2 regions of the Glaesserella parasuis genome follow, and region 1 is predicted to be linked to the other one. Evidence: riboswitches for the same ligand, from Rfam matches in the RefSeq annotation. Region 1 holds a riboswitch; the other holds the start of a gene.
The links. Region 1 has a riboswitch for thiamine pyrophosphate ahead of thiB (thiamine ABC transporter substrate binding subunit). Riboswitches for the same ligand answer to the same signal wherever they lie in the genome.
Positions count from the first base shown of each region.

Region 1 (16,011 bases):
CTCTATTTTATTCGGTGTACTCTATTATTTATCCACCCATTTAAAACCGCTTTCCGGTGAAGAAATCTACGGTTTTAGAATGTGGGTAAGCCTGCCTTTTGTGATTTCAGCACTCTTTATTTTCAAAAAAACCGACGAATTTAACCGCTATTTAAAACGCCTAAAACAGCACCCCCATTTAATTTTGGTATTACTAACAACCACTGCGGTCACAGGCTTGCAGATGTGGCTTTTCCTTTATGCCCCCAACAACGGCTATGCCATTGATGTCTCTATCGGTTATCTATTAATGCCGATTGCAATGGTGGCTGTTGGGCGGTTTTTATTTAATGAAACCTTATCTCTCTTAAAAATTATCTCCATTATTTCCGCGTCTGTTGGGGTATTCATTACATTAATTACCGCAGGTTCACTCTCTTGGGCAACTTTAATGGTATTAATCGGCTACCCTGTTTATTTCAGCTTGCGTAAACATTTTGATATGTCGCATTTATCCAGCTTTGTCTGCGAAATTATATTAATGTTGCCGATAGCCACTTATTTTATGCTCAATACCGATATGCAATTTGTCACCGAAAATAATCCGAATTTTTATTTTTGGTTAGTGTTATTAGGCATTGTCAGTGGTACGGCATTAATTGGCTATATAATGGCAAGTAGCCTTGTGCCGATTAATGTTTTGGGATTATTAAGCTATATTGAACCGCTTGCAATGCTAATTGTTGCTTTTATTATTGGCGAAGTGTTAGATCAATCTTCCTATATTTTAATGGCGTGTTTGATGCTGTCGATATGTCTATTAGTGCTTGATGGCATTATTACTATTCGTAAACAGCGTCGGAGGGAATAATGTTAAAAGGGATCTTATTTTCACTTTCTGCAAATATCTTATTCGGTGCTGGCTATTATTTTGCAGTTTTACTTCGCCCTTTAGAAAGCGATAGTATTTTTGGCTTTCGTATTGTGGTATTAATGCCATTTATTTTACTGGCGATCTTTTTATTTCATCAACAAAAAGCCTTTAAAGATTTATATTATAGAGTAAAACAGACACCTTGTCTTATTTTTATTCTTCTGCTCTTAGCATTAAATACAGCTATTCAGCTTTGGTTATTTCTTTGGGCACCGAATAATAATCAAGCTATTGAAGTTTCTATCGGTTATCTATTATTACCTATCGTTGCAGTTGCTTTAGGTAAACTAGTTTTTAAAGAGCATTTTACTTTATTAAAATGGCTTGCTTTATTTTTTGCAACTCTTGGCGTTACAATCAATATTGTTTTAACCGCAAGTATTTCGTGGGCAACTTTTGTGGCTGGCTTTGGCTACCCTATTTATATTGTATTACGTCGCTATTTTCATATTAATAATTTAGCTACTTTCTTTGTAGAATTATTATTGTTATTACCCTTTGCTATTTATTATATTGCTCAAGTTGATCAAGCCTCTATTTTAATGCAAAATGAATATCTCTATTTTTATCTAGCATTATTAGGGCTAGTGAATGGAATGGCATTTATTTTATATATCGCTTCGAGTAATTTACTGCCGATTAATGTGTTAGGATTACTTGGCTATGCCGAACCTTTGGTAATGTTATTTATTTCCTTTGCCATTGGTGAAGTATTAGAAGCAAAATCCTATATTTTAATGGCGTGTTTGGCGGTATCTATTATCTTATTAAGTGTTGATAGTTTTCGCAAAGTGAAACCCTGATGAACCTCATCCAAATTGCGCTACCCGTGCCGTTGGCACGTTATTTTGATTACCTACTTCCAACGCATTTTGAAAATGTGGTGAAAGGGGCTAGGGTCGTTGTGCCTTTTGGTCGCCAACGTAAAATCGGGATTGTGGTGGACTTTCCGACCACATCAGATATTCCCACCGAAAAACTGAAACCGATTGAGCAACTGTTAGATGAACAAGCTCTGTTTGACGCTGAAATGTGGCAACTTTTACAGTGGGCAAGCCGTTATTATCACGCCCCTTTCGGCGAAGTGCTACAAAGTGCTTTGCCTGTCAAACTACGACAAGGGGAAAGTAGTGAACGCACTGCTCCCGACTATTTTGTTGTCACGGAAAACGGCAGAAAAGCCCTAGCCAACGGCGTGGTTCAAAAGGCAAAAAAACAACAAGAGCTATTAAGCAAACTGGCGGAATTTGCAAATTTCTTTGAAAAACCGACCGCTTGTAGCCCTGCGGTATGGAAAGCTTTGTTTGAAAAAGGGTATCTGGAAAAGCTGGAAATCCCTTTTAACGTGCAAAGCTGGCAGGAAAAATTGGGCGAACAGCCGATTTGCAACAGCCAAAACCGTTTAACGTTGAATAAACAGCAAACCCTTGTCGTCAGCCGTTTGCATTATCAACAAGGCTTCGGGGCGTTTTTGCTCAATGGGGTCACAGGCTCAGGGAAAACGGAAGTCTATCTGCAAGTGATCGAAGAAGTGCTGAAACGGGGCGAACAAGTGTTGGTGCTTGTGCCTGAAATCGGGCTGACCCCCCAAACTATTCAGCGTTTCCAAGCTCGTTTTAATGTGGAAATTGACGCATTGCATTCCCATCTCAACGACACTCAACGGCTCAATGCGTGGCTTCGGGCAAAAAACGGCGAAAGTGCGATTGTGATCGGCACACGTTCCGCCTTGTTCACCCAGTTTCAGCAACTCGGCTTAATTATCATTGATGAAGAACACGATGGCTCATTCAAACAACAAGACGGCTGGCGTTATCACGCACGAGATCTGGCAGTGCTTCGGGCGAAAAATAACAACATTCCGATCATTCTCGGCTCGGCAACGCCTAGTTTTGAAAGTTTGCAAAATGTACAAAACGGTAAATTTATCGAACTTCAGCTTACTGCAAGGGCTGGTAATGCACATTTTTCCAAACAAACCTTAATTGATTTGAAAAAACAGCGGATTTATTCGGGCTTATCGGAAAAGTTGTTAGCAATGATGCAAGCTCACTTGGAAAAAGGCAATCAAGTGATGTTGTTTTTAAACCGACGGGGGTTTGCCCCTGTTTTACTTTGCCACGAATGTGGCTGGATTGCCGATTGCCCGTCCTGTGATAAGCCCTTTACCTATCACCAAAAACAGCGAGTATTGCGTTGCCATCACTGTGCTTCGCAAAAAGCCATTCCACGCCAGTGCGGACATTGTGGCTCAGTCAATTTGATTACCACTGGGATCGGCACAGAACAGCTGGAACAAGTGCTGGCACAGCGTTTTCCGCAGTACAGTATTACTCGCATTGATCGTGACAGCACCGCTCGTAAAGGCTCGTTGGAACAACACCTTGCCGAAATCCAAGCAGGCAAAAGCCAAATTTTGATCGGCACACAGATGTTAGCCAAAGGACACCATTTCCCGAATGTGACTTTAGTCGCCATCGTGAATGTGGATAGTAGCCTGTTTTCCACCGATTACCGTGCAGAAGAACGTTTGGCACAGCTTTATGTACAAGTGTCAGGGCGAGCAGGACGGGCGGAAAAGCAAGGAGAAGTGGTGTTACAAACGCATTACCCCGATCACCCGTTACTCACCAGCTTACTCAACGACGGCTACCTTGCCTTTGCCAGCCAAGCCTTAGCGATGCGAAAAATAATGAGCTTACCACCGTTTTCTTCACAAGTGCTTATTCGTGCAACGGGTAGAGATAGCGACAAAGTTGCAAATTTTCTGCAAGATTTGACCGCTTGTTTACACCAAATTATCAGCGAAAACGGCTGGCAAGGCTTTCAGTTACTTGGGCCTTTCAACGCCCCGATGGCAAAAAAAGCAGGACATTATCGCTGGCAGTTATTAATTCAACATTCGGCAAGAAGTGCGATCCAACAGTTGTTAGATCGTTTTGATGAGCAAAAAGAACAGTTCCTGCGAAACGATATTCGATTGACGGTGGATATTGATCCGCAGGAGTTGGGGTAGGTTATTGTGACCTTTGAGCTTATTTAGCCATTCTAAAAACTATTGGCTAACAGTATTTAACCAAGTATTTATCCAGCGCTTTATCTCACTGTTATCAGGAAGAGTGAAACTTATAGTTTGATAAGTTGGCAATGTGTTAAATAAAGGATCTGCCTTAGTAGTCACAACAGGCTTCATTACATTATAGTAAGAAATAATTCGTTGCGATTCTGGTTGTTGTAGGAAGCTTAGAAACTGTTGAGCTAATTTGAGTTGTCTGCTGCTCTTTGTGATTGCGGCTACTTCCACCTGCACTAAATGTCCTTCTGCAAAATCTGCCGCGACGTATTTATCCGTCTGTTCGTGCCATTGATGATATAGCGGAGATGTTGTATAACTCAACACCAAATCTGCTTCGTTTTTCAAAAATGCACCATAAGTTTCAGACCAGCCTTTTCCCACAGTGACGGTATGTTTGGCTAAATTCTGCCACGCTGATTCTGCCTGTTCGCCATAAACTTGATTTACCCAAAAGAGCAATCCTCGTCCAACGGTGCTAGTTCTAGGATCTTGATAAATCACTTTAAGATCTTGGCGTTCAACAAGTTCTTTTAAACTTTTTGGTGGATTACTGACTTTTTCTTTGTTGTAGATAAAAGCATATTCTCCAAAATCATAGGGTAAAAATATTTTGCTTCGCCATTCAAGCGGTAAGTTATTGGCATTGTTTTGCAGATTGTGTTCTACAAATAAGCCTGATTTTTCAGCTTCGGGCATTAAGAAATGATCGATACCTAACATTACATCGGCTTTAGTCTTATTTTTTTCCAAACGAATACGATTGAACATTGTTACCCCATCTTCAAAAGGCATAAATTTCAAATCGCATTGGCATTGTTTTTCAAATAGCGCTTCAAGTTTAGCAGCAGGCCCCCATTTTGAAGCAAAAGAATCATAGGTATAAACCGTGAGTGTTGGCTGTTGAGCAAAAGTGGTGGTTGCAACGGCTAACGCAGAAAGGGTGAAAAGATTGAATTTCATTGAATATTCCTTCTAAAAGTGAAAATAGAAGGATCTAAAACAGGCGGATATAGATTGTCTGTCTCAAATCCCTACGCTGATATTAGTCAGATCAGGTTCTATGGGTATTTCTCAGCCTTGCTATACAAAGCACCCCGATGAGAACAGAGGTATTCTACTATAATTTTGTGCTAAGATCACTTAAAATATGGCGAATTTTAAAAGTCGCTGAGAATCAGTACAAAATAGAGGAAATCCTTTGAACGAACTTATTTTCACTCTTGAGCCTCAAGACAATGCTCGTCTTCAATCGTTATGCGGTTCTTTTGACGAGCATCTTACCCTTATTGAAAAAAGTTTTAACCTTATTGTTGCGCGTAATGCATTTACCTTTACTATTCAAGCAGTTGAAGAAAATCATTATTCTGCAACATTATTAAAAAATTGTGCGAAATTAATTCAGCAACTTTACAACGAAACTGCTCCAATTAAAGGCAAAGTAAAAGAGCTAGATTTGGAAGATGTTCATTTAGCGATTCAAGAAAGCCGAATGTTGTTGCAAAATCAGTGGACAAGTTCGGCTCATGAAATTGCAATTAAAACAAAACGCGGCGTAATTAAACCACGTGGCGAACATCAACAAGCCTATTTACGTAATATTCTAAGTCACGATATTAGCTTTGGTATTGGGCCTGCAGGAACGGGAAAAACCTTTTTAGCTGTTGCTGCAGCAGTAGAGTCTCTTGAGCGCCAAGAGATTCGCCGTATTTTGCTCACTCGTCCCGCAGTGGAAGCTGGTGAGAAGCTCGGTTTTTTACCAGGGGATCTAGGGCAAAAAATCGAGCCTTATCTTCGACCACTTTACGATGCACTGTTTGAAATGTTAGGTTTCGAGAAGGCACAAAAGCTGATGGAGCGAAATGTGATCGAAATCGCACCGCTTGCATATATGCGTGGGCGAACACTGAATGATGCCTTTATTATTTTAGATGAAAGCCAAAATACAACCATTGAGCAGATGAAGATGTTTTTAACTCGTATTGGTTTCAATTCTAAAGCAGTCATTACGGGCGATATTACTCAAGTGGATTTACCGCGTAGCCAAAAATCTGGCTTAAAACACGCAATGGAAGTATTAAAAGAGGTTCCAGAGTTAAGTTTTAACTTTTTTGACAGTAAGGATATTGTTCGCCACCCTGTCGTTGCAAAAATTGTTCAAGCTTATGATGTATGGGAAGCAGAAGATGAGGCTAACCGAGAAAAAAAGAAATTAGAAAAATTAATAAAAGAGCAAGATAAAATCCTAGAACAAGCAGAAGAATTATAAATATACGTTATAAAGTATAACCATAATTTTAGGTGTAATAGACAAAACATTCTGAATTAAATATAGAAAAGACGACAAATCGTTTAGAGGGATTATTTAGTGAACTTAAGCGAAAATTAAATAATCACAATGAATTAACGAAAAAAGCGTAACATGTTGTTTATACAGGGTTTTTTAAATAAAAAGAGTTGCTAACATTTAGAGAAAATAAACATTAGCAACCATTTTGTCTACTATGCCTATTCTTGGGACAACAGTTTTATCTACTATCCTTTTTTATACTTACATCATCATTCATTTATACAGATAATAAACTCGCCAGCCCAATAACCAACACAAAAATACCTAACCAAATCAAGTGAAGTTTGACGCTTTTGCGGTTTATCTCTTGATTATGCAAACGACGCTGTTCTAGCTTTTGTTTATAAATTTCCAAATCAGCTTCATTGAACGAAAAGCCACAATGTGGGCAAGTAACGGCACTTTCACTGATTTTTTTACGGTATTCGGGGCAACGATGTAAAGCCATTGTAATTCCTACTTTGATATAAACTGAATAAGGTGTTTTACAAATGCACCTGGATTTTCATAATGGGTGTTATGTCCTGCATTTGCAATTTGATGATAGGGGAGCTGATGTTGTTCTGCCATTTGATGAAACTTACTATCCCGCTCTCCCATAATAAATAGCATTTTCCCGTGAAACTGATGACATTGCTCTGGGGAAAAATAGGATTGTTTTGCAAGGCTAGTGGCTTTGAGCATTTGAGCTAGTGCTTGCCCGTGATTATTTAGCCTTTTTTTGATGAAATCTGTCCGCTTGCTTTCGCTTAAATTGGCAAAGACAGGCTGTCGATACCAATCTTCTAAAACATTTGCAAGCGGTTCATTGCTTAGGCGATCTGCCCAGTGGCAATCATTTTGCCAACGTGCTTTTTTTTCTTCATCACTGCTTAAGCCGATATTTGCCCCTTCGAGTAGGATCCCTTTAAGATAAGGATTTTGGGTTGTGAGGGCGTAATCTAAAGCTAATCTACCGCCTAATGAATAGCCGACAAGATAGAAGGGCTGTTCAGCAAGATGTTGTTGCAAGATGTGGTGAAGCTGTTCTCTGGCTTGCTGAAAACTATGGCACGAGATAGCTTGGCTGTGACCGTGACCAGCAAGATCAAGGGTAAGCGGTCGGATTGCAATCTCATTTTGCAATAGCGAGAGGACGGGTTGCCAATCTTGTTGAGAACCAAGAAAACCGTGGAGAAAGACCACGGGTGTTCCTGAATGACTGTGCCAAGTTGTTGCTAACATTAGTCGATAGAAGCACGAGAGATCTGTTCAATCAAGGATTTATAAAGGCTACTACCTTCCTGATCATTCACCTTGATTTCCACAATAGTAACACCTCGACGAGCATAGGCTTGTTTAAGTTTTGTTCCCAAATCCGCCCAAGTATAAGGACGTAGATACTCTAAACCGAACATTGTCGCAATCTGTGAAAACTCAAGATTATGACTAAGACGATAGAATTTATCTTTCGCTTTTTGATCGACCGGAAGCATATCAAAAATTGCACCGCCATTATTGTTAATGACAAATAAAATGGTCGGCTGGCTAATCTGGCGTAAGAGTGATACGGAGTTCAAATCGTGCAAGGCGGAAATATCCCCAATCACTGCAACTGTCGGCTGTCCGCTACCTTTTACAATACCTGCAAGGGTTGCGATTAGCCCATCAATACCGCTTGCACCTCGATTGGTATAGATCGGGTAGCCTTCAGGCAATTTACACAAGGCATCAATTAAGCGGACAAATAAACTATTCCCAATAAATAAATTACCATTAGCTGGCAACACTCGTTCAATATGATGTGCTAGAGAGGCTTCATTGAGATTGCCACCCACCTGCTGTTCAATAAAGGTTTCACAGAATTGTGAAAGAGCCAAAGGTTCCAACAGCCACGGTTTTTGACGAAGTGGTGGGTGAACACGGGTAAAGTGGTGTGCTTTTGCTACAAAACGAGTTTGTTGATGAGCATAGGTATTAAGATAATCTGTCGTTTCCTCAACCAGCCAGAACTCGCCTTTAAAAGCCGATAAAAATTGATTAACTCGCTTGCTCACAATTTGTGAACCAAACTGAATAACAATGTCCGCCTGTAATAAACGTTGTTCTACTGTTTTGTTTGACAGCCAAATGTCTGCATAAGGTAGAGATGCATCAACCCCAGATTGCACATCGCTGATCAAACACCAGCCAAGCGTTTCCGCCCACAGTTTTAATCCCATTCCCTGCTCAAGCGGTAACTTACCTACTACAATTACCCCACGTTTGGTTCGCCAATAATCCCAATTTTCGTGCATCAACACATCTTGTTGGGTTGCTTGTTGATCGTACCATTTCACTTGAGGTTTATTCAGCCAACCTTGAATAGCGTGCAACCACGGATCTTGTCCAATGCTTTCCTCATCAGCTTCATAAAGAGGCTCTGCAAATGGCACATTAATATGGATAACACCACCTTTTTGAGCTTGTTTAGAACAGGCTTGCTCTACACGACCAACTAACCAGCTTGCACTATATTGCGAACTTGGTTTTGGTAAATTGAGATTTGCAATAGGATAATGACTAAAAATATGTTGCTGTTCAATCGCTTGATTGGCCCCACAGCCGATCAGCTCAAGGGGGCGATCTGCGGAAAGCACGATAAGTTTATGGTGTGTGATACTCGCCTCGATCACCGCAGGGTAAAGATTAGCGACCGCAGTTCCAGAAGTTACAATAATTGCAACGGGATCTTGCGTTGCTTTTGCAAGTCCTAGTGCAAAAAAGCCTAAACCACGCTCATCAAAATGGCTATGGCATTCAGCTTGACCTTGTTTTTGCAGATGTAATGCTTCAAGGGTTAAAGGCGTTGAGCGTGAACCTGGGGCAATACAAATATGTTTTACGCCGTAGCGGAGTAAAGCATTTAAAATAACTCGTGACCAAGAACGGTTAAAAGTGCTGATGTTTGTCATTATTCATCTCTTTGCAAATGGAATGTGAGTAGATAGATTGTAGCAAAATTTTGTAAAAAATTGAGAGAGTTTCACCGCTTGTAATGCATATTTTTGTAATTTTAATTTCCATTTGTACTGTAAGTATATAGTTAAAGAATAAACCGACTTAAATCTTCATTCTCAACCACATCATTCAACGCATCAGACACATACTTCTCGTCAATTACGATTTTCTCGCCTGAACGTTCGCTGGCATCGAATGAAATACTATCCATTAGGCGTTCTAACACGGTGTGCAAACGTCTTGCACCGATGTTTTCAGTTTTTTCGTTCACTCGGAATGCGGATTCGGCGATACGGCTGATACCATCTTTGGTAAACTCAATATCCACGCCTTCGGTTTTCATTAACTCACGGTATTGTAAGGTTAAAGACGCATTCGGTTCGGTTAAAATACGCTCAAAATCTTCTTTATTAAGTGATTTAAGCTCTACACGAATTGGTAAACGACCTTGTAATTCTGGCAGTAAATCAGACGGACGAGCCACTTGGAAGGCACCGGAACAGATAAAGAGAATGTGATCGGTTTTGACCATACCGTGTTTAGTATTGACCGTAGAACCTTCGATAATCGGCAGTAAATCACGTTGCACGCCTTCACGGCTTACATCACCGCCACTGTGTTCACCTTTTTTACAGATTTTATCAATCTCATCAATAAAGACGATACCGTGTTGTTCAACCGCTTCAATCGCTTGCTGTTTCAACTCTTCAGGATTAACCAGCTTCGCCGCTTCTTCGTCCACCATCACTTTTAACGCATCTTTAATTTTCATTTTGCGTTTTTTCGTTTTGTTTGGCGACATTCCCTCAAAGAGAGATTGCAGTTGAGAAGTCATATCTTCCATACCTGGTGGAGTCATGATTTCAACGCTCACTTGGGCTGCGACATCAATTTCAATCTCTTTATCGTCAAGCTGACCTTCACGCAATTTTTTGCGGAAGATTTGGCGAGTAGAAGTGTTATCGCTCTCTTGCACGTTTCCCCACTGATCTTTCGCTGGCGGTAATAACACATCTAAAATGCGATCTTCCGCTGCATCTTGCGCACGCATACGGTTTTTTTCGACCGCTTGTTGGCGAACCAATTTCATTGAAACATTAGCAAGATCACGAATAATCGAGTCCACCTCTTTACCCACATAGCCGACTTCGGTAAATTTCGTGGCTTCAACTTTAATAAACGGTGCATCGGCAAGTTTTGCCAAACGGCGAGCGATCTCGGTTTTACCTACGCCTGTTGGACCGATCATCAGAATATTTTTCGGGGTCACTTCTTGACGCAGTTCTTCTGGCAACTGCATACGGCGCCAGCGGTTACGCAAGGCAATAGCTACTGCTCGTTTAGCTTCATTTTGTCCGATAATATGTGCGTCTAATTCAGACACAATTTCACGAGGGGTCATTGACATAGTTTTATTCCATTTTGTAGGGACACACTGCGTGTGTCCGTTAATTCACATCAATATATTTATTTTTGGACACACGCAGTGTGTCTCTACTATACTTCTTCAATCACGTGATTATGGTTGCTGTAAATATCAATATCCCCAGCAATTTTTAACGCTTCTGCCACGATTTCTTTAGCAGAAAGATTATTTTCCGTTCTTAATAGGGCAAGAGCAGCAGCTTTTGCATAGTTACCACCAGAGCCGATGGCTAATACATCAAATTCAGGCTCAATTACATCGCCACTACCTGAAACCAGCAAAAACTCACTTTCGTTTGCGACGATCATCATCGCTTCTAATTTGCGAAGTGAGCGCTCGGTACGCCATTCTTTTGCAAGTTCAACCGCAGATTTGACTAAATGCCCTTGATGTAATTCAAGTTTTTTCTCAAACAGATCACGCAAAATAAAGGCATCTGCCGTTGAGCCTGCAAAGCCTGTTACCACTTTATCTTTATATAAACGGCGAACTTTACGCACTGTACCTTTTTCTACGCAATTGCCTAAAGTTGCTTGTCCGTCACCGCCGATAGCGACTTTGCCATCTTTGCGAACACATACAATCGTTGTCATTGAAATTCCTATTTTTCTAAAAAACTGCGTGCATATTTAAGGGCAATATCATCAGTTTCAAGTGTAAGCGGTAATATTAACCAATATTTTTGTAAAATGAATAGAATTTATCATAATTAGGTCTAAAATATACGCTGTTCATATTTCACTTTATAGGAGTTCGCTATGTTCAAATTTATTAAAAAACCTGTTTAACTCAGAAAAAGAAACGGTAGAACTTTCTCTTTCTGCCGATGAAATCGCCCCTAAAATTATCACTGCATTAGGTGGTGCAGAAAATATAGAATATCTTGATTTCTGTTTAACTCGATTAAGAGTTCAACTAAAATCAAAAGATAAAATTGACCGTAAAGGCTTAAAAGCATTTGGTGCCGCAGAAGTGGTACAAATTGTTGAAAATAACGTACACGTTATTTTTGGCACAAAATCTGAAAGCTATGCGAATGCGATTAATGCTATTTTAAAAAAATATTTAGAGTGTCTAAATTAAAGGGGTAATTAATTCTATTCCTGTTGGTGTTTTTCCAGAGAAAAGCATTTCAGTTTTATATACCAACATTTTTACCCCATTATCCATCCCTTCCTTAAAAATTTGAGCGTATTTTGCATCAATTTTCTTAGCTATCTCAAAGGCCTTAATACCTGTATGTAAAATAGCAAAAAAAATGACTGCCTGTTGCCCTTGCTGGGAAATTGCTATCAATTCTCTTAGATGTTTTTGTCCTCTTTCAGTTTTTGTATCAGGGAACATTCCAATACCGTTTTCAGTGAGTAGCGTAGTTGCTTTTACTTCTACAAAACAGTCCAACAAATTTTGTTGTTTTAAGAGGAAATCAATGCGACTATTTTCTTGACCATACTTCTGTTCGGGTAAGATTTCATCGTAATCTACGAGTTCACGGATCCATTTATTCTTTAATGCTTCAGAAACAAGTTGGTTTGCTCTATGTGTATTTACACAAATAAAATCACCTGACTGAGTTTGAGTGAGCTCCCAAGTATAGGCATACTTACGTTTGAGGTTATTTGATGTTGAAAACCAAACAATGTCTCCAGGATTAGCACAACCAGTCATAGCTCCAGTATTGGGACAGTGAATTGTGATTTGTTCTCCGTTTGGAAGTTTTACATCAGCTAAGAAACGTTTATAGCGTTGAATTAGTATGCCAGACGAGAGTGTCGGAAAGAGCATTAAAACCTCTTCGGAAATAACTAGGGGTAATTTTCAAACTTCAGGGTATTAATTAAGTGATTTTTTAACAGAATTTCTCAAAGAGATTTAACATGGTACCCAAGGCCAGACTTGAACTGGCACGCCCCGAAAGGCGAGGGATTTTAAATCCCTTGCGTCTACCGATTCCGCCACTCGGGCACAATAATGGAGCGGGAAACGAGGCTCGAACTTGCGACCCCGACCTTGGCAAGGTCGTGCTCTACCAACTGAGCTATTCCCGCATAGAGTAAGTCATTTGTGTCATAATGCTTTTTTACCCTATTCTAATTAATTTAATTTAACTGTCAAATAAAAATATTAATAATGGTTGTTGTACGTTTAAAATTCATGCATCTGTAATAGGATTTTTCTATTAAGTGTTAATGATATAGTGTGGGCATTTATATTATGACTTTCTTAAATACTGATAAGTAGATACTTGCTATTACAGGTAAATAGTTAAATCATCATATAAGAGAGATGATACTTATGAAACCTTTGTAAACATATTACTTTTTCCTGATCGCGTCCTTTTATATGCTATAATCCACCAATTTTTGATAGACTGAATAGAAGATATGACCATAAATTTAGTTCAATTTTTAACAGAAACCCTCGAAGGGCTGAAAGCTCAGGATATTCAAGCGATTGATGTAAGAGGGAAATCGAGCATTACTGAAACGATGATTGTGTGTACGGGGACATCAAGTCGTCACGTTGCTTCTACTGCAGATAATTTGATTGTGGAAAGTAAGAAAGCTGGTGTGGAAGTGTTTGCTCACGAGGGTAAAGCAGTTGCTGACTGGATCGTGGTCGATTTTGGGCAGGCGATTGTGCATATTTTGCAACAAGATAGTCGTGAGATGTATCAATTAGAAAAACTTTGGGTGTAGATGAAAATTCAATTAGTGGCAGTGGGAACTAAAATGCCTGATTGGGTTACCAAAGGTTTTGAGGAATATCAGCGTCGTTTTCCAAAAGATATGCCTTTTGAGCTGATTGAGATCCCTGCAGGTAAGCGTGGTAAGAATGCGGATATTAAACGCATTCTAGAGCAAGAAGGCAAGGCGATGTTGGCAGCTTGTGGGCGTGCGAAGGTTGTGACCCTTGATATTCCTGGTAAGCCTTGGACGACAGAGCAACTCGCCCAGCAGTTAGAGAGCTGGAAGAATGATGGGCGTGATGTGTGTCTATTGATTGGTGGTCCAGAGGGGCTTTCACCTGAATGTAAAGCGGCGGCAGAGCAGAGTTGGTCGCTGTCGCCATTAACCTTGCCTCACCCATTAGTGCGTGTGGTGGTGGCTGAGAGTTTATATCGTGCGTGGTCTTTGACAACAAATCACCCTTATCATCGAGAATAATGGCAAATGTTTGGTAAATTCGCAAAACCGCAAAATTATGACAAGGTGCGTAACGGGCAAGCAGAGTTAAATCTGTTTGTACGTCGCGCCTTGATTGCGTTTGTGGGGGTGATTGCTTTAACAGGTATTTTGCTAACAAATCTTTATCATTTGCAAATTGTTGATTATGCCTCTTATCAAACTCGTTCTGATGGAAATCGGATTAAGTTATTGCCTGTGCCTCCGACAAGGGGGCTGATTTATGACCGAAATGGTAAGGTTTTAGCTGAAAATTTGACCTATTTTGGTTTGTATATTGTGCCAGAGAAGATCTATAACCTAGATCAGACCCTTGAAGAATTAAAATTATTGGTGGGTTTAACCGATCAAGATATTGAGAACTTTCATAAAGAGAAAAAACGTACAACTCGTTATACTCCGATTTTATTAAAGCCTGATTTAACCGAAGAGCAGATGGCTCGTTTTGCGGTTAATCAGTATCGTTTTCCAAGTATGGACGTTCACCCTTATTTTAAACGAAATTATCCTTATGGGGATATTTTGACCCATATCCTCGGTTATGTTGCGAAGATTAATGATCGGGATAAGAAACGTTTGCAAGAGGAAGGGAAATTTGGAAATTATGCGGGTTCGCACGATATTGGGAAGCTGGGCATTGAGAAATTTTATGAAGAGCAGTTACACGGTGTAACAGGTTTTGAGGAAGTGGAAATTAATAACCGTGGTAAAGTTATTCGTAAATTGCGTGATCAGCCTGCAGTGGCTGGAAGCAGTATTCGTTTGAGCCTTGATATTGATTTGCAACGCTATGTGGCGAACTTATTGGATAATCAGAAAGGGGCGGTGGTTGTTTTAGATCCGACTGACAGCAGTATTTTGGCGATGGTGACAAACCCAAGTTATGACAATAATCTGTTTGTTGATGGGGTGTCGGGTAAAGATTATAAGCAGTTGTTAGAAGATCCTGACCGCCCATTGTATAGCCGTGCAACACAAGGGACTTATCCACCCGCTTCAACCATTAAGCCGTTTATGGCAGTAGCAGGTTTAACGGAAGGTAAGATTACTCCAAACACGACAATTTATGACCCTGGTTTTTGGATTTTACCTGGTTCTACACAGCGTTTCCGTGACTGGAAAAAAGGGGGGCACGGTAGAACTGATGTGAATAGGGCGATTGTCGAGTCGTCTGATACGTTTTTCTATCAACTCGCCTATGATATGGGGATTGATAAGATGTCGGATTGGATGAAGAAATTCGGCTTTGGTGTGAAAACGGGGATTGATTTGGCTGAAGAGTCCGTCGGAATTATGCCAAGTCGTGAGTGGAAACAGAAACGTTATAGAAAATCTTGGTTACAAGGGGATACTATTTCCGTCGGCATTGGGCAAGGTTATTGGATTTCAACACCGTTACAGCTGGCAAAAGCAACGGCAGTGCTGATTAACAATGGGCGGGTGAATACGCCTCACTTGATGAAAGAGATAATGTCGAGTGAGCTTATTCCTTATAAAGATCCGTTGTTATACGAGGATATTTCTGATGTGCCAAGCCTTTATTGGCAGATCTCAAAACTGGGTATGTATAACGTAATTAATGCGAGCAACGGTACTGGGCGAAAAGCCTTTGCTGGTACTGCGTATCGAGCTGCAGGTAAAACAGGAACAGCTCAGGTCTTTAGTTTAAACGGACAAAGTTATGATGCCAAAGGTTTAAAAAAGAATTTACACGATCACGGTTGGTTTATTGGGTATGCTCCCTATGATAACCCTAAAATTGTGGTTTCCATTATTTTAGAAAATGCGGGCGGTGGCGGTAGTACCGCAGCACCGATAGCAAGACAGATTATGGATTATGCTTTGTTACACCAAACCGAAGCTACAGCACCGTTGCCTGTAGAAGAACGTGAACCCCCAGAAGCAGAGGAATTGAGTGAATAAATCATCATTTTTAGGACGATTTTGGAAGATCTTTGCCTTAGATTTATGGCTATTAATCGGCTTGCTGGCAATTACTGGCTATGGTTTGTTAGTCTTATATAGTGCAAGCGGTGGCAGTGAAAAAATGTTTACCAACAGAGTAATCCAAGTGTGTCTGGGTTT
Region 1 is NZ_CP071487.1:563,917-579,927, reverse strand. It holds gene rarD (EamA family transporter RarD) at 1-850, shown strand, start outside; gene rarD (EamA family transporter RarD) at 850-1,716, shown strand; gene priA (primosomal protein N') at 1,716-3,929, shown strand; gene thiB (thiamine ABC transporter substrate binding subunit) at 3,969-4,949, opposite strand; TPP riboswitch at 5,000-5,096, opposite strand; gene J1G47_RS02980 (PhoH family protein) at 5,188-6,255, shown strand; gene J1G47_RS02975 (zinc ribbon domain-containing protein) at 6,554-6,784, opposite strand; gene menH (2-succinyl-6-hydroxy-2,4-cyclohexadiene-1-carboxylate synthase) at 6,793-7,560, opposite strand; gene menD (2-succinyl-5-enolpyruvyl-6-hydroxy-3-cyclohexene-1-carboxylic-acid synthase) at 7,560-9,269, opposite strand; gene hslU (HslU--HslV peptidase ATPase subunit) at 9,401-10,723, opposite strand; gene hslV (ATP-dependent protease subunit HslV) at 10,813-11,334, opposite strand; gene J1G47_RS12195 (PTS transporter subunit EIIB) at 11,435-11,824, shown strand; gene sfsA (DNA/RNA nuclease SfsA) at 11,816-12,526, opposite strand; tRNA gene J1G47_RS02940 (tRNA-Leu) at 12,620-12,706, opposite strand; tRNA gene J1G47_RS02935 (tRNA-Gly) at 12,714-12,789, opposite strand; gene rsfS (ribosome silencing factor) at 13,126-13,440, shown strand; gene rlmH (23S rRNA (pseudouridine(1915)-N(3))-methyltransferase RlmH) at 13,441-13,908, shown strand; gene mrdA (penicillin-binding protein 2) at 13,915-15,849, shown strand; gene rodA (rod shape-determining protein RodA) at 15,842-16,011, shown strand, end outside.

Region 2 (16,011 bases), on a different replicon from region 1:
GCAAATGATAATGCAATTCTCGCTGAATGAGCGGGGCTAATATTGTCATCAGCCCCTAACATCATCAATATGTTGTCTTTAATTTCTGCACCGTTTGCATCACATTATCGGCTTGTGTAATGGCTGAAATCACTGCCACACCATCAGCACCTGCTGCCCAAATGCTCGCAACATTATCAACCGAAATACCGCCAATCGCGACCAATGGTTGATTGGGATTGAGCTGTTTGGCTTGACGAATCAAATCAATTCCCACGTTTTGCATGGCATCCAGTTTAGATTGAGTATTGAAAATCGCACCTACCGCCCAATAATCAATTTCAGGCAGCCTGAAACTATTTTGCAAATCATTCAAGCTACTATTGGAAATCCCTAAAAATAACTTGCCTTGCGTTAATTGAATGGCTTGGATGGCTGCCATATCTTTTTGTCCAATATGGACACCATCAGCTCCCAATTTTACTGCCATTTCCACATCATTATTCAGCACAAACGGTACGCCATATTGCCGACACAATGCTTGGCAATCACGTGCTAACTGCCATTGTGCCTGTTTATCTTGCAATGCCGATTCGCCTTTTTCACGAAATTGATAACAGGTTATGCCTGCTTGCAAAGCCGTTTCCAATGTAGACAATAATTTTTGTTCAGGTGAACCTGTTGGTAAATGCAAACAATCTTGCGTACCTGCCACAAAATAGACGGATAATAATTCACGTTGAAACATGAGATTTTTTCCTTAATTAAGCCGATATTGCCCAATGATTTACTGCGCCACAACCTTTGCCCACACCAATCGGTTGCGAGATGGCAGCACTGATGGCTTGCTTGGCAATGCGAATGGCTGATAATGTATCTATACCTTTTGCCAATTCTGCTGCAATACAGGCTGAAAATGTGCAACCGGTGCCATGTGTATGAGGTGTGGCAAATCTAGGTGTATCCAATATGTGCATTTCATTGCCTGAAAAGACCCAATCTCGGCACACCGCGCTGTTGGAATTGTCTAAATGTCCGCCTTTAATGACGACTGTTTTCACGCCCATATCACGCAATAATTGCGCAGCATATTGGGCATCAATATCATTGTTTACCTGAACCCCTGTTAATGCAGTAACTTCGGGCAAATTGGGGGTAATGATATCCGCTAAAGGTAACAATTCGCGTTTTAAGGCTTCAATAGCATGATTTTGCAATAATAATTCTCCGCCTTTGGCAATCATCACAGGGTCTAATACCAATGTGCCTAAATGATGTTTTTTAATTGAATTTGCCACGCATTCAATCACATCTGCAGTACCCAGCATCCCAATTTTATATGCCGAAATGGTGAAATCCGTTGCCACTGCTTCAATTTGCGCTGCAATATTATCCAATGAAATCATGTGAATATGATGTACGCCCAATGTATTTTGAGCGGTAACTGCTGTTACCACACTAGTACCAAATGCACCGCGCATTTGAAAGGTTTTTAAATCTGCTTGAATACCTGCGCCACCGCCACTATCCGAGCCTGCAATGGTTAAAACTTGGGGTATAGTCATGGTTTTTCTCCTAGATAATCCATTCTGCTTTCATTAACTGTTCGGTTTGAGTGGCATCAATCGCTGCTAATGCGTCTAATAAACGCACTGCAAATGTGCCTGACTGCGTGGCTTGTAAACCTACGGCTGCCAATTCGCCAGCGATGGCATACACCGTACACGCTTCGCAGGCTGCCTGAAAGGCCAATTCACGCGGCGCAACCGCCAAAAAAGCACCCACAATTGCACTCAATAAACACCCCGTAGCCGTTACTTTGGGAAACAATGCCACACCATTAGACAGTTTCATCACACGGTCATGATTGGCAACAAAATCATGTTCACCACTCAAAACAGCGATGGTGTTAAATTTTTGAGCGACTTTTTGAGCGATTTCAGCTAAATTCCCCGAACCTTGCCCCGCATCTACCCCTTTGCTAGCCCATTGAACATCAGCCAAATATGCCAATTCGCCAGCATTACCACGAATAGCGGCAAATTGAATATTTTGGGTTAATGTCGCAACTGTTTTTTGACGCAAATGGCTTGCACCAACAGCCACAGGGTCAAGCACCACAGGCACGCCAGCTTGATTTGCTGCCATACCCGCTGCCAACATAGCCGAGACTTTTTCGTCAGACGGTGTCCCTAAATTCAGTACCACCGCACTACTGATGGTAGCCAATTCTGCCATTTCATCAGGACTTTCTGCCATCATGGGCGAGGCACCCAATGCTAATAAGCCATTAGCAGTAAAATGCGCTGAAACCAAATTGGTAATATTGTGAATTAATGGATTATGTTCACGAACAGCATCTAAAAAAATGATTTTTGGATTCATCAAAAATATTCTCCTGCGAAAGTTTATGTTCAGGCTGCCTGAAAATGTGAGAAGATACCGTTGATTTTGATGACAAAGTTAAACAAGATAAGAAACAACCAGAAAATAAAAACACACGCAAGCTACCTAATATTCAGGCAGCTTGCGTGTGCATCAAAGAGATAGATAAGATGATATTCATAAGTTTCCTACGCCAGTATTAACTGTATCAGGTTCACGGGTATTTCTCAGCCGCTTTTGGCAGCACCCCGACTTAAATGTCTTTTTACAGTATAAATAGATTAACCTAAAATATCAACACAAAACCTTTGCAAAACACCCAATCTCACAGGGCAAGATCGCATCTTTCTCAAATTTATGATCTAATACACCTTAATTATCCATATCAAATCAGGTTGTAAAATGAGCGTTTTTCGTTTTTTTGAAAATTTATCCGACCCACGAGCCTATAATCAAAAACACCACTTTTTAGACATCGTTTTTCTCGTCGTCAGTGCCGTGATTTCGGGGGCAAACAGCTGGACTGAAATCAAACTTTTTGGCGAATTACATTTGGATTGGTTGCGAAAATATCGTCCTTTTGAGTGTGGCATTCCTGTCGATGATACTATCGCTCGTGTAATAAAACGCATTGAGCCACAAGCGTTTAATGAGGTTTTTCTTAATTTTATCAATGAGATACGCACACAACAAGGACGTGAGGTGATTGCGATTGATGGCAAGACACTTCGTCATAGTTTCAATCCGGAAACCCAAAGTGCTTTGCACAGTGTGACGGTGTGGAGCCAGTCTCGTGGTTTGATTTTATCGCAGAAAAAATCCTCGGGTAAGCAAAATGAGCAGCAGGCAGTGATGGAAATTATCGATAGTTTTTGCTTAAAAAATGCCGTTATAACGGTGGATGCGATGAATACACAGAAGAAAATTGCCGAGAAAATCATCGAAAAGAAAGGGGATTATGTGATGCCGTTGAAGAAAAATCACCGTCAATTTCAGTCGGAAGTGGAGGTGTATTTTCACAAAATCAGCCGAGATTGCCCTGAAATGCTTGAGACGTATGAGGAGGTAAATGCGGAACGTAGTCGAATTGATGAGCGTTACTACCGTAAGCTGAAAGTGAGTGATTGGCTGAGCAAAGCGGAGGAATGGAAGGGGATAAAATCGGTGTTGGAGGTGTGTCGCAAGCGGTCAGATAATGGCAAAGAATCACAAGAAAAAGTCTTTTATATCAGTAGTTTGGATGTTGATATTCAAATATTGGCGAAGTGTGTGCGAGGGCATTGGGAAGTGGAAAACAAAGCCCATTGGGTGCTAGATGTGGTCTATAAAGAAGACGAATGTGCTGTGACCGATGAATGGGGTGCGGAAAATCTGGCAATTTTGCGTCGATTAGCGTTGAACTTGGCTCGATTGCACCCGAAAAAGCAGAGTATGAAAGGGAAATTGACCGCTGCTGGTTGGTCAGATGAATTTCGAGATGAGCTGTTGCTCGGCGTGTAGGTTGAAAAATGGACAACATATGCGGTTGCCCTGGTGAATCTTATTATTTTTTGAGTGTTACAAGGATTTTCAAGTACGTTATTACTTTGCACTATAACCTTGTCATCTATTTTTAGAATCATTCTAAAAAAATACCATAAATTCAATCTGTGATAATTTCAACTAGTAAGCAAAAATAAAGCACATCTAACCCCTTCCCCCCACAGTAATCTTATCCAACTTCACCGTAGGTTGCCCAACGCCAACAGGTACAGATTGCCCTTCTTTACCACAAGTGCCTATACCTAAATCCAGTTCCATTTTTTTGCCAACCATTGACACCTGTTGCATTGCTTCGATACCGCTGCCAATTAAGGTTGCCCCTGTGGCTGGTTTGGTGATTTTGCCTTTTTCGATTAAATAGGCTTCGGACGTTGAGAATACGAATTTGCCTGAGGTAATGTCCACTTGTCCGCCGCTGAAATGGGGAGCGTATAAACCAAAGTCCACAGATTCAATCATTTCGTCGAACTCGTGATTGCCTTCTGTCATATAGGTGTTGGTCATACGGGGCATTGGTAAGTGGGCATAAGACTCACGGCGACCGTTACCTGTTGGGGCAACGCCCATTAAACGAGCATTGAGCTTATCTTGCATATAGCCTTTTAAAATCCCGTTTTCAATCAATACATTACGTTGTGAAGGTACACCTTCATCATCAACGGTAATCGAACCTCGCATATTTGGCACAGTACCGTCATCGACAATGGTACAAAGTGGTGATGTCACAAGTTCGCCGATTCTGTTTGTGAACATTGATGATTCTTTGCGGTTAAAATCGCCTTCTAAACCGTGTCCGACCGCTTCGTGCAGTAAAATCCCTGGCCAGCCAGCCCCAAGCACAATCGGCATTGAGCCAGCAGGTGCAGCGACCGCACCTAAATTCACAACCGCTTGTCGTACGGCTTCTTTAGCAAGATAGACGGCACGACTGTCGCCTGTATAGTGTGGTGCTAAGAACCATTCCAAGCCAAAGCGTCCACCAGCCCCTGCACTGCCTCGCTCACGTTTACCGTTCTGTTCTACTAATACCGAAATAGATAAACGCACTAACGGGCGAATATCCGCTGCTAAAGTGCTGTCCGTTGCAGACACTAACATTTCTTCATATACGGCGGACAGATTTGCGTTCACTTGAATGACACGGGGATCTTCAGCTCTCGCCACTTTATCGACTAAGTGTAATAGTTCAACTTTCTGCTCACGGCTTAAGGTATCAAGGGGATTGATCGAGGCATAACGTTTGATAGCGGTCGTTTCTTTGAAAGGTTTTACCAACAACCGACCGCTTTCTTGCGTAATACTACGAGCTGCCATTGCACACTGCTCAAGCTGGCTGAGCGAGATTTGATCGGCATAAGCAAAGCCCGTTTTTTCCCCTGACACCGCACGCACGCCGACACCACGGTCGATATAAAAACCGCCTTCTTTGATAATGCTATCTTCTAACGACCAACTCTCATCTTGGCTAAATTGAAAATAGAGATCAGCATAGTCGATTTGACGGCTAGAAAAATGATCCAACACTTTCGTCAGATCGGATAATTGAAGTCCGCTAGGTAACAGCAAACTGTTTGAAACTTGGTTTAACATTGGTTTTCTCTAAATAATAACAAGCGGTTAGATTTTAACGGATTTTTGCAAATGATAGGGAAATTTTTAGGGGAAAGATGATTTGTGATATACTTCGCCCGATTATCTGTTTTATCCAAGAAGTTTTACAATGCTAGATCCTCTTCAATATTATTTCCTTGAAATGCGAGAGCATTATCTAAATGTACCTTATCTCAACCAACAACGCCGAATCCGTGTGCTTTTACCCAAAGGGTATCGTGAAGAAGCAGGGCATTATCCTGTGTTATATATGCACGACGGACAAAATATTTTTTATAGCAAAGAGTCTTATTCGGGACATTCTTGGAAAGTGATTCCGACGATTAAAAATCACAAAGAATTTCCAAAGATGATCATTGTTGGTATTGACAATGCAGGCCCTGATCGTCTTGATGAATATGGTCCGTGGCCAACAGACACAGGCTCTACCCCTGAAACCCAAAATGCTGGAGGATATGGAATGGCGTACGGGCGTTGGGTGGTTGAAACGGTTAAGCCTTTCATCGATCAACATTACCGAACTAAACGTGATCGTGATCATACTCTACTTGCAGGTAGCTCAATGGGCGGTATTATCACTGCTTATATGGGAGCGGAATATCCTGAAGTATTCGGGCATTTAGGCGTATTTTCTCTTGCCTCGTGGTTTAGTGAACCTGCCTTTATGGAATTTATTCATACACACCCACTCAACTGCTCAAGCAAAGTGTTTATTCAAGTGGGAACGAATGAAGGCGATGAAGTGGATTCACATTTTATTTCAAATATGAATCAGGCTTATATTGACTGTACGCTGCATTATTACCAAGCACTAATCCGCACGGGACATCCTCTCGATAATATTCGTCTAAAAATTATGGCAAATGAAATCCACCACGAAATGCACTGGGCGGATCATTTTGTCGAGTTTTTACGGTTTTCATTGATGAATCATTAAAAAGTTATTGGAATAAATACCCAATACTTCTATACATCATTTCAGATTATCTATATACGCTATAAAGTATAAAACCATAGTTATACTTTACAGCGTATATTTCATAAATTATACTTCACTTAGTATAAAATAAATTTGGAAGAAATATGTTAATCACGACACCAGATATGCTTGGAAATAGCCTACGCGATATTCGTAAGCAAAAAAAGCTTTCTCAAATGCAAATAGCAAATCAAGTAGCTTTAAGACAAGCCACGATTTCCACCTTTGAGAAAAAAACCGATAAAGCCACTATTGAAACATTATTTAAGTTACTTTCAGGTTTAGGCTATGAACTACATATCCAACCTCGTCCTGAAAAAACAGAGGGGAATGATGAATGGTAATGCGATTACGAGTATTAATGAATGGCGAAATGGTTGGGTATTTTGACCGCACTTTATCGGGTTCCCACCATTTTACCTATGCTGAAAGTTGGCTAAATTCCCCATTAGCTCGCCCGATTTCCCTTTCTATGCCCTTGCAAAGAGCAACATATCAAGGCAAAGAAGTGATTAATTTCTTTGATAATTTACTGCCCGATAATCCTCAAATTCGAGCAAGAATTGCGACAAGATTTAATGCTGAAACACAACAACCTTTTGACTTACTTGCTAAAATTGGTCGCGATGCTGCGGGTGCTATTACTCTTTTAGGGGAAGATGAACAAATTCCTAATCATCGAATAATTCAAGCCACAGAATTAGACGAAAGTGAAATGACGAAAATTCTACAAAGTTATCAATACAATGCCCCGCTTGGTATGATTGATAATAATCAGGACTTCAGAATTTCTATTTCAATTTCTGTTTTGGCTACTGGCAGCCATTGATGGACACGCTAAAAACTTTTCTCTCGCCATTGAAAAACAAGGGCGTTATCACTTATCCCCTGTGTATGACGTAATTTCTGCTTATCCAATGTTAGGCGGAAAAGGTTGGCATCACAGTGAATTACAAATGGCAATGAGCTTGCGTAGCACGCAAAAAGGAAAAAAATGGCATTGGAGTAAAATTTATGCTGAACATTTCTATGCCACAGCTAAGTTTGTCGGATTTAGCTCAAGTGATATGAAACAAGTGATAGAGCAAATTTGCGATACAGTGCAAGAAACCATTGATAGCGTAGCAACAACACTACCCAAACAGATAGATGAAAATGTACGGGATCAAATATTCACGGGCATAATGAAACAGGTGCAAAAAGTTTCTATGAAGTAACCGCTATTTTGTTAATACCCTCACCAAAACCCCTAACGCCTGTTCGATCCCTTGGCTCCAAGCAAACGAACAATTAACCCTAATCCCTTTATGCTGCGAAGTAAGCAAAGTAAAAAGCTCGCTTGGGCTAATGCTGATTTTTTCTTCGAGTAACTGTTGATAAATCCGCATACTATCCAAATGTTCGGGCAGGTGTATCCAAAGGAAATAGCAGCTGCTGTGGTGTTCGATAGGACAACTTGCAGGCAAGTGCTGACGTAGGTAATCCAAACACTGCTTTTTGTTTTTTTCTAAATGACGGCGAAGATGTCGCAGATGTTTCTCGTAGTGGTGATTAGAGATAAATTCTACCAAGGCTTGTTGAATTAAAGCGTTAGCAGAAATGGTACTCATCAGTTGCAAATGTTGGATTTTATCGGCAAATTGCCCTGCGTGAACCCAGCAGATACGGAAGTTTGCCCCTAAAATTTTAGAAAAAGAAGAACAATGCAACACCCAGTTTTGTGCATCAAACGCCTTTATCGGCAAGGGCTTTTTACCCCGATAATAAAGCTCTTGATACACATCGTCTTCAATTAAATGCACTTGATATTGAGCTAACAATTCCCCAATCCGCTGTTTGATTTCAGGGCTAACGGTAAACCCAAGCGGATTGTGGCAGTTGAGCATAAACCAACAAACCTTGATCGGATAACGCTGTAAGGCTTGCTCAAACGCCACAAGGTCAAAACCGCTTGGGTGGTCGGGCAGGGTGACGACATTTAAACCTAACTTTTCCGCAATCTGCCACACCCCATAAAATACCGTCTGCTGTAATAAAATATAATCGCCCTGTTGCGTTAAGGCTTGTAGCGAAAGGTTCAAAGCGTCTAAACAGCCAGACGTAATCACAATATCATCGGCTTGCGTAGGAACACCTTGCAAGCGGTAACGTTGTGCGATTAATTTACGCAAGTCCACATTGCCCGACAACACAGGCTGTGGCTCAATCTGCGTTCTATCACGGCTAAGCTGGCTTAGAATTTGTAGCAATTTGGGTGGATTGAGATAATCGTGGCTCGGAAAAGGCGACCCCAAAGGCACAATATCCGTAATGGATTTCAGATAACGAAACACCAACGAATTAATCTCGACTTGTTTGTTCAACCTAATTTCACTATTGGCGTGCGGACGAGAAGACGGGTAAAAAGGTGCAACAAAATAACCGCTCTTTTGCACCGAATAAATCATCCCCTGAGCCTCTAACCCTTGATAGGCGTTTAATACCATCATCAAACTCAGCCCCGAATGCTGTCTGATCTCGCAAAGACGGCAATTTCTCGTGCGGTTTCAACTCGCCTGTTTCAATTAAATGTTTAAGGTGCTGGGTGAGTTTGGTGTATTTGTACATTGGGTAAAAGGGTAATTAAGTTAAGGTTAAGTTTGTAGTATTGCAGATTGCCAACTTAAATGCACCACACTTCAATGATTTTTATGGTGCAGAAAATAGGAAAACAAAATGAAAATCTACTACTTATTCGATCCCCTTTGCGGTTGGTGCTACGGGGCATCGGCAACCTTGCAAAAACTCAATGAAATCTATCCGCTTACACTTACGCCAACAGGTTTGTTTTACCAATGCGGTCGGAAAATGGACGCAGATTTTGCTCGCTATGCGTGGAGTAACGACCAACGAATTGAAAAATTGACCGATCAGCCGTTTAGTCAGGCGTATTTGGAAAACGTATTGCAAGGGCAGGGCGAGTTTAATTCGGCAAACAGTTTGCTGGCTTTAACGGCGGTGCAACAAATTGCCCCTGAAAAAGAGCTTACGGTGTTGGTAGCGTTGCAGAAAGCACGTTATGTGGACGGTTTGGATAATGCAGATTTGACGGTGGTTGAACAGGTGTTGCATAAGCTCAATCTTAGCCAATCTGTGCCGTTGCTTAGCGAACAATCGACAAAAGTAGCGTTAGAACAGCGTCTTCAATTCGGGCAACAACTTGCCAAGAATTGTGGCGTGCAAGGCGTACCGCAGTTGATTGTAGAAAAAGACGAACGGTTGCATATTGTGCCAAGCCAGTTGTTGTATGGGGACGTTCAATCGTTAGACAGTTATTTGAAAGGACTGTAAAAGAGCGGTGGGATTTTGAGGGGATTTTACAAATTTCTTTCAAAATTCCACCGCTTGTTTTTAACCAGCCACAATCCCCACTTTCTCCACCACAAAATCCAAAAACGCACGCATCACCGAAGACGGATAACGATGTTTCAAATACAACAAATGCACAGGATAAGTCTGCATCGGGTAATCGCGCAATACTTCCACCAAGCCATATTCTTCAATCAAGCGATTGGCAATATTTTCAGATAGATAACCAACACCACGCCCTTGTTGAATGAAATAAGCGATAGCATACACATCGTTTGACGCAAACACATAAGGCAATTTCAACACCTTATTTTCTAATGAAATTATCAACTCTTTTTGCTCGGCTTTGGCAAAACCGACACAAGGAAAACGTGCCAAATCATCAGGCGTTGTCGGTGTGCCGTATTGTGCCAATAAATGCGGGTGTGCCACGCATTTGACTTTTGCCGTCAGCACCAAACGCGCCACCGCATTATCCGTATGCAAATCCCCAGTCCGAAACGTAAAATCAATATTATCTTCCACCAAATCCAAAACTCGGTCGGTTACTTGGCAATGAATGCTCACTTTGGGATATTTTGCACCAAATTCATCGAGCCACGCCCAAACTTCTTCCAATCCTGTAAAGGTGGAAATGCGTAATGTTCCGCTAATTTCTTGATGTTCAGAGAATGCTTTTTCTACTTGCAATAAATTATCGATGTTTTGATACACTTGCTCATAAAGTTTTTGCCCTGCCATTGTCGGCTTAACGCCTGATTTTTTGCGGTCAAATAATTGAATATTGAGCGACTTTTCCAATTCTGTGATTTGACGGCTAATGGTGGCAATCGGCACATTCAGCCGTTCTGATGCTTTGGAGAGACTTCCGTCTTGGACGACAGAGACAAATAGAGATAAGGCGTTTAGGTTCATTGTTACCCCTCTCTCAATTCTTCGAGAATCCGCTCAATATGCTTACCCTTAAATTGCGTTTTAAATTCTACTTTAATGCCAGTATCGCTACTTAATTTATCAAATAAGATTTGTGCGTATTTGATTTTTTCTTTTTCATCAGTACGTAAATCAAATTCATAAGCGTCTTTGGTTTCTACCACGAGATTTAAGGTTTGAGTGCCGTCTTTGTGATGAAGCACATAGGCAAAATCAGGCGAATAAGTCCCACCTCCCGCCACAGGAATGGCAATGGTATTTTTGGGAATTTTGGTAAAAACGGTAACATAATCCAAATTTAATAGAATATTTTCTTTTTCAAGGGGCGAATCATAAAACAGCGTTTCAAACAAATAATTGTCCGCTACGATACCAGTTTCATTCAAACGCCCAATATCTGATGACAATATGCTGTCTTTGGCATTGCCTTTTTCATCAGTAAATGCCGTTGGGTGAACTTGGCTATTAACTTCGGTATAGCTAATGGTTTGTGTGGATAAAAAATGTTGCAACAACCATTTTCTAAACAAACTATGAATGTGCCGAATATTGTGGCGAGTTTGATGTTTATGCTCTGTCCAATTTAATTCCAATAAAACTTGATGTAGACTTTTTAAACTAACATTCAAACTCATTGCCAATTCATTGGCAAATTCACCATAGCTAAGTACATAGCCTGTATTTTCTATCAGCTTTTCTCGTCCGCCATATTTGATAAGCATTTCATCAGGATTAACTTGTAATTCTTGGGCTTGCATTGTGGTATAGCTTTTGTCTAATTTACCCATCACCTCGACGGCAAAAAACTGCTTTAATAAGGAATAAAAACTCTGTTCATTATCAATTTGATAATTTAGCACCACACGGCGATTTAAAGTTTCCCACAATGTTTTTAAAGCGTGGTATTTGTCTTTTCTAATCAAGACCGTTTCTTTTTTGCCAATGCCTGTTTGAATTTTATTATTCAATGAACTTTCAAATTCAAAGGCTTTTGGATAAGCCTGTTGTAATTGTTTCCAGCCGTTTTCTAATAAATTCAAATCATCATCAATAATATGCTCATCAGCCAAATGATTGATGATTTTGCGTTTACTTTCATTGGGATAACATTGCATAATTTTGGCAAGAAGTTCATCGGTCAATTTTGTAGGAATAATGACTTTTTCGCCTGATTTTTCACGAATGTCTTTAATCAAATCCGCCACAAAATCTTTTTCGCTGAAATCCACAAAATAATTTAAATAAAACTGCTCGCCTTTTTCACGATGCATAAATTCATTGACAGGCAAACGAAGTCCTCGCCCCACCTCTTGTAATTTACTGGTTTCAGAGCCACTGGAACGCAATTTACAAATCACAAATACATTGGGATTATCCCAGCCCTCACGCAATGTCCATTTTGAAAAAATAAAACGGCGTGGATTATCCAAATCAAGGAGTTTTTCTTTTTCATGTAAGATTTCATTGATTTGTTTTTCTATATACTCATCTTTATTGTTATTGTCATCGCTAAAATAACCGCCATGCGTTTGACTAATATCTGCCAAAGTTTTTTGCAAATAGGCTTTATAAAATTCATTAGTTTCATTTGCCAATCTTTTTTGAGCTTCATTGATAACGATTGCCTCAAAACGAGATTTTAAGCTATCGGGCAATCCTTGTTCATCACGATAACCTGCAATATCATCAATAAAAATCAAAGAAAGCGGTTTAATACGTGGTGTTCTGGTTAATAGGGTGCGTTCAATATCAAAATGACGAATTACCGCTTGATAGAGCATTTGTTCTTGCAAAGATTGACTAAATGAATAAGGTGAGATGATTTCGCCTTTTTGCAAAGCCAATCCATTAGAAAGTACGGCGGTATTGCCATTAAATTCATTTAATAATAAATGCGACATTTCGCCATGAATAACGCCTAATGAGCCATTTTTGGCAATTTCTAAGCGTTTTGGGGTCTTTTTATGGCTGTGAGTGATTTCAAAAACCGCTTCACTTTTGCTTTCAGTCTGCCCAATAAATTTGATGAGCATATCATCAGCCCCATCAAATTGGGTAATAAACGCATGCACGCCTTTTACCAAATTTTGCTCAAAGGCATCAAGCGAAGTCAGCGTATGAATTAAATTTTCAAAGCCATCAAAAGTTGCCCCAAATCGCACAATATATTGGGCATTGAGTTTTAAAACATTTTGCCAAGTTTTGCCACTGGTTTTGACACGGTGAGGTTCATCAATAATCAAAAACGGTTTAACCGCCGATAACGCCTCAAATGATGAGCCGTGTGCCTCTTGAAACATATCTTGGTCAATGGCAATGTTCATCGTCTCTGAATTGAGCATACCCATATTAATCAGCAAAATATGAATGCTGTTTTGGTCATTGGCATTGATAAAATTGATGAGATTTTCGGGGACTTGTTGTTTGTCTTTTTTATTGCCTTTTTTGGCATTGACTTCATAAAGCTCAATGCGTTTGCCAAAATCATCAAAAAACCGACTTCTGGCGGATGCAGACTCCAAAAAGTTTTTTGTGCCTGCTTTAATCGCAACCGTTGGCACAAGCACAATAAATTTATTCACCCCAAAAGATTGATTTAAAGAAAACATTGCCCTTGTGTAGGTATAAGTTTTGCCCGTGCCTGTTTCCATCGCAATATCAAAAATATTGGATAAAGTATTGCCTGTTTTGTTTAGGCTTTTGGCGAAACTTGAGCGAGTTTGAATTTCTGCTAAATTTCTCTTTTTTTGCGATTCGTTTAATTCTAAAACAGGATTACTTTTTAATCGTGTTTCCAAATTTTGAGCATAAGAAATTTTGGCGTATTCAAACATTTGCAAAATGTCTTCTATGGCGGATAATTGGTGCGGTAAGTCGTTTTCAAAATTAAAGCCAGCCATTTTTTACCCCTTATCTGCACGATTTCGTACAACTAAATACAATTTATTGCCCTTTCTGGGTTTGTATTGACCGATTGCCTCGGTAAGTTCTCGCTTGGCTTTACTGTCAAAGTGCGGTTCTAAAATGACGATTTTATCAATGTTAAATTCATCAGTGGTATCGTCCAAACGGCGTAAAATCACTGCCAAATGCTTGGTGTCAAAACCTTTATTAAGCAAATACAGTACTGTATCATAACGATATGCGATATAACCGCCCAAATCCACCTGCTTTGGTGTATGGTGCAAGGGCATACCATCTTGTACGCACCAAGTGGTGAGAATATTTTGGCAATCGGTATCGCTTAATTGCAGATTTTCTAATAATTGTAAGCCGTGTGCAGGATTATCCGCCAATGTGCCAAAATTATCAGGCGTTGGGACGATTTTATATTCTTTAAAACCTAAATTGCCATTAAAATCGGGATTTTCGGCTTTAATTTTTTCAATGCTTTTTTGAATACGGGCTTTGGTGATTTCAAAAACGGTGTTAAATCCTGCTTTTTCGGCTTCGGATTTTGGCTTAACTGGTTCATCTAATTGTACGCAGATAAATTTACGGTTGCCATTGTCTTCTGAATTTAATTGCATGACGGCGTGAGCGGTGGTGCCAGACCCTGCAAAGAAATCCAAAACCAAATCATTATCATTTACACCAAGCTGAATAAAATCCACCAGCAACTCCAAAGGTTTTGGGTTTGGAAATACTTTTTCATCAAATAGTTGCTTTAATTGAGTTGTACCATTGCCACTACTGTACTCTGGTTTATAAAAAATGGTTTTTGGTTTTTTGGATGGCAAATCCCCTAATGCAGGTCTTTGTTTTTTATAAATACCAATACTGCCATTTCTTGAAATGATAACATCGTTAATGCTATTTTTAAACTTCTCTTTGCTCCAACGCCAAGACATTTCTTGATTGTTAGTAATTGGGTGTAAAGTTATCAATTCACCTACAAAATCTGTTGGTGGATTATTATCATCAGTGACAAAAATAGTATTATTATCATCAATAAAGATTGGGAAAAATAGATTAGGTCTTTTTTCTCTTGGGGCATTTGTGCCAGTTGCTTTTAGATTTGCCCCTTGCTTATAAAAACCTTGCTCATCTTCTTGCCAATCCTCCAAATCATCTTCATCAATACTTAATTGATTAAAAGTTGTACTTGTTTTGTCTTTGCAATAAACTAAAGTGTACTCATGCGTACCTGCAAAAGCGAATTCATCGTTATTGCCTTTTAAATTCATAACGGTTGGTAAGCAAGCAACAAAATTCCCTTCCCCAAAAATTTCATCACAAAGTAATTTTAATTGGGCTTGTTCATTATCATCAATAGAAATAAAAATCACACCATCGTCTTTTAAGAGTTCTCTGGCAAGTTTTAGGCGTGGATACATAAAAGTCAGCCACGCACTATGACTGGATGCTTTTGCATTGATAAAGCCGTGAATATATTCGGCATACTCCTCGCTTTCGCCTGTGATTTGGGCGATTTGCTCTGGCGTGTATTTCCTATCATCTTGATAGACAAAACCGTCCGAGCCTGTATTATAAGGCGGGTCTATGTATATCATTTTGATTTGTTTGCGGTAGGCTTCACGTAAATGTTTCAGGACGGCTAGATTATCGCCTTGAATCAGAACATTTTGACTATCTAAATTGTTGGCGTTGTGGGAGTGATTGGCAGACAAAAGCGTGCGGTTTTCATCATAGACAAGGGCTTTGGCGTAGGATTTACCACGCCAATCAAGGCGGTAAGTTTCTTGGGAAAATGTGGAATCCGCCTCGGCTAAGGCTGTCCGAAAATCGGCAAATTTAAAATTGCCTTCTTTGTCAAAAAGTTCTGGATTGTGGGCTTTGAGTAAGTCTAATAGAGATTGGCTCATTGTATCACCATTGTCATTAAAATTTTGGGCTATTATAGCATTTTTTTGGGAAAAAATGTCATAGCATGGGATTTTAGTTTTCATTTATGAAAACCAACTTCCAAAAATTCGCCATTCATTTATCAAATTCAATAACCTAAAATACGCTTATTCCATTTTAATTAGGAAGCAGGTTAGCTTTTTAATTCTATTCCCCAAATAGCAATACCCCATACAACGGCACATTCACCAACCAATCCTGTTCCCGATAATCCGCCATTGAAAAACGAAAAGCGTGTTCAGGCTGGAATTGCTCCACATAGACTTTCAAACTTTTGGCTTTTAAATTCTCTTCGGCTTTCACTTCAATGGGAATGACCGCTTGTTTTTGTTGTACAACAAAATCCACTTCTGCCGTGCCTTTTTCCG
Region 2 is NZ_CP071488.1:2,314-18,324, forward strand. It holds gene J1G47_RS11555 (AraC family transcriptional regulator) at 1-49, opposite strand, end outside; gene thiE (thiamine phosphate synthase) at 65-727, opposite strand; gene thiD (bifunctional hydroxymethylpyrimidine kinase/phosphomethylpyrimidine kinase) at 744-1,544, opposite strand; gene thiM (hydroxyethylthiazole kinase) at 1,555-2,364, opposite strand; TPP riboswitch at 2,533-2,625, opposite strand; gene J1G47_RS11575 (ISAs1 family transposase) at 2,767-3,864, shown strand; gene tldD (metalloprotease TldD) at 4,051-5,496, opposite strand; gene J1G47_RS11585 (alpha/beta hydrolase) at 5,627-6,454, shown strand; gene J1G47_RS11590 (helix-turn-helix domain-containing protein) at 6,601-6,840, shown strand; gene J1G47_RS11990 (HipA N-terminal domain-containing protein) at 6,834-7,325, shown strand; gene J1G47_RS11995 (HipA domain-containing protein) at 7,261-7,713, shown strand; partial or broken gene J1G47_RS11600 (aminotransferase-like domain-containing protein) at 7,717-9,103, opposite strand; gene J1G47_RS11605 (DsbA family protein) at 9,212-9,826, shown strand; gene J1G47_RS11610 (LysR family transcriptional regulator) at 9,887-10,759, opposite strand; gene J1G47_RS11615 (type III restriction-modification system endonuclease) at 10,762-13,677, opposite strand; gene J1G47_RS11620 (site-specific DNA-methyltransferase) at 13,681-15,603, opposite strand; gene J1G47_RS11625 (ATP-binding protein) at 15,791-16,011, opposite strand, start outside.
Region 2: linked by a shared signal. The riboswitch ahead of thiM (hydroxyethylthiazole kinase) and the one ahead of thiB (thiamine ABC transporter substrate binding subunit) in region 1 are both predicted to bind thiamine pyrophosphate.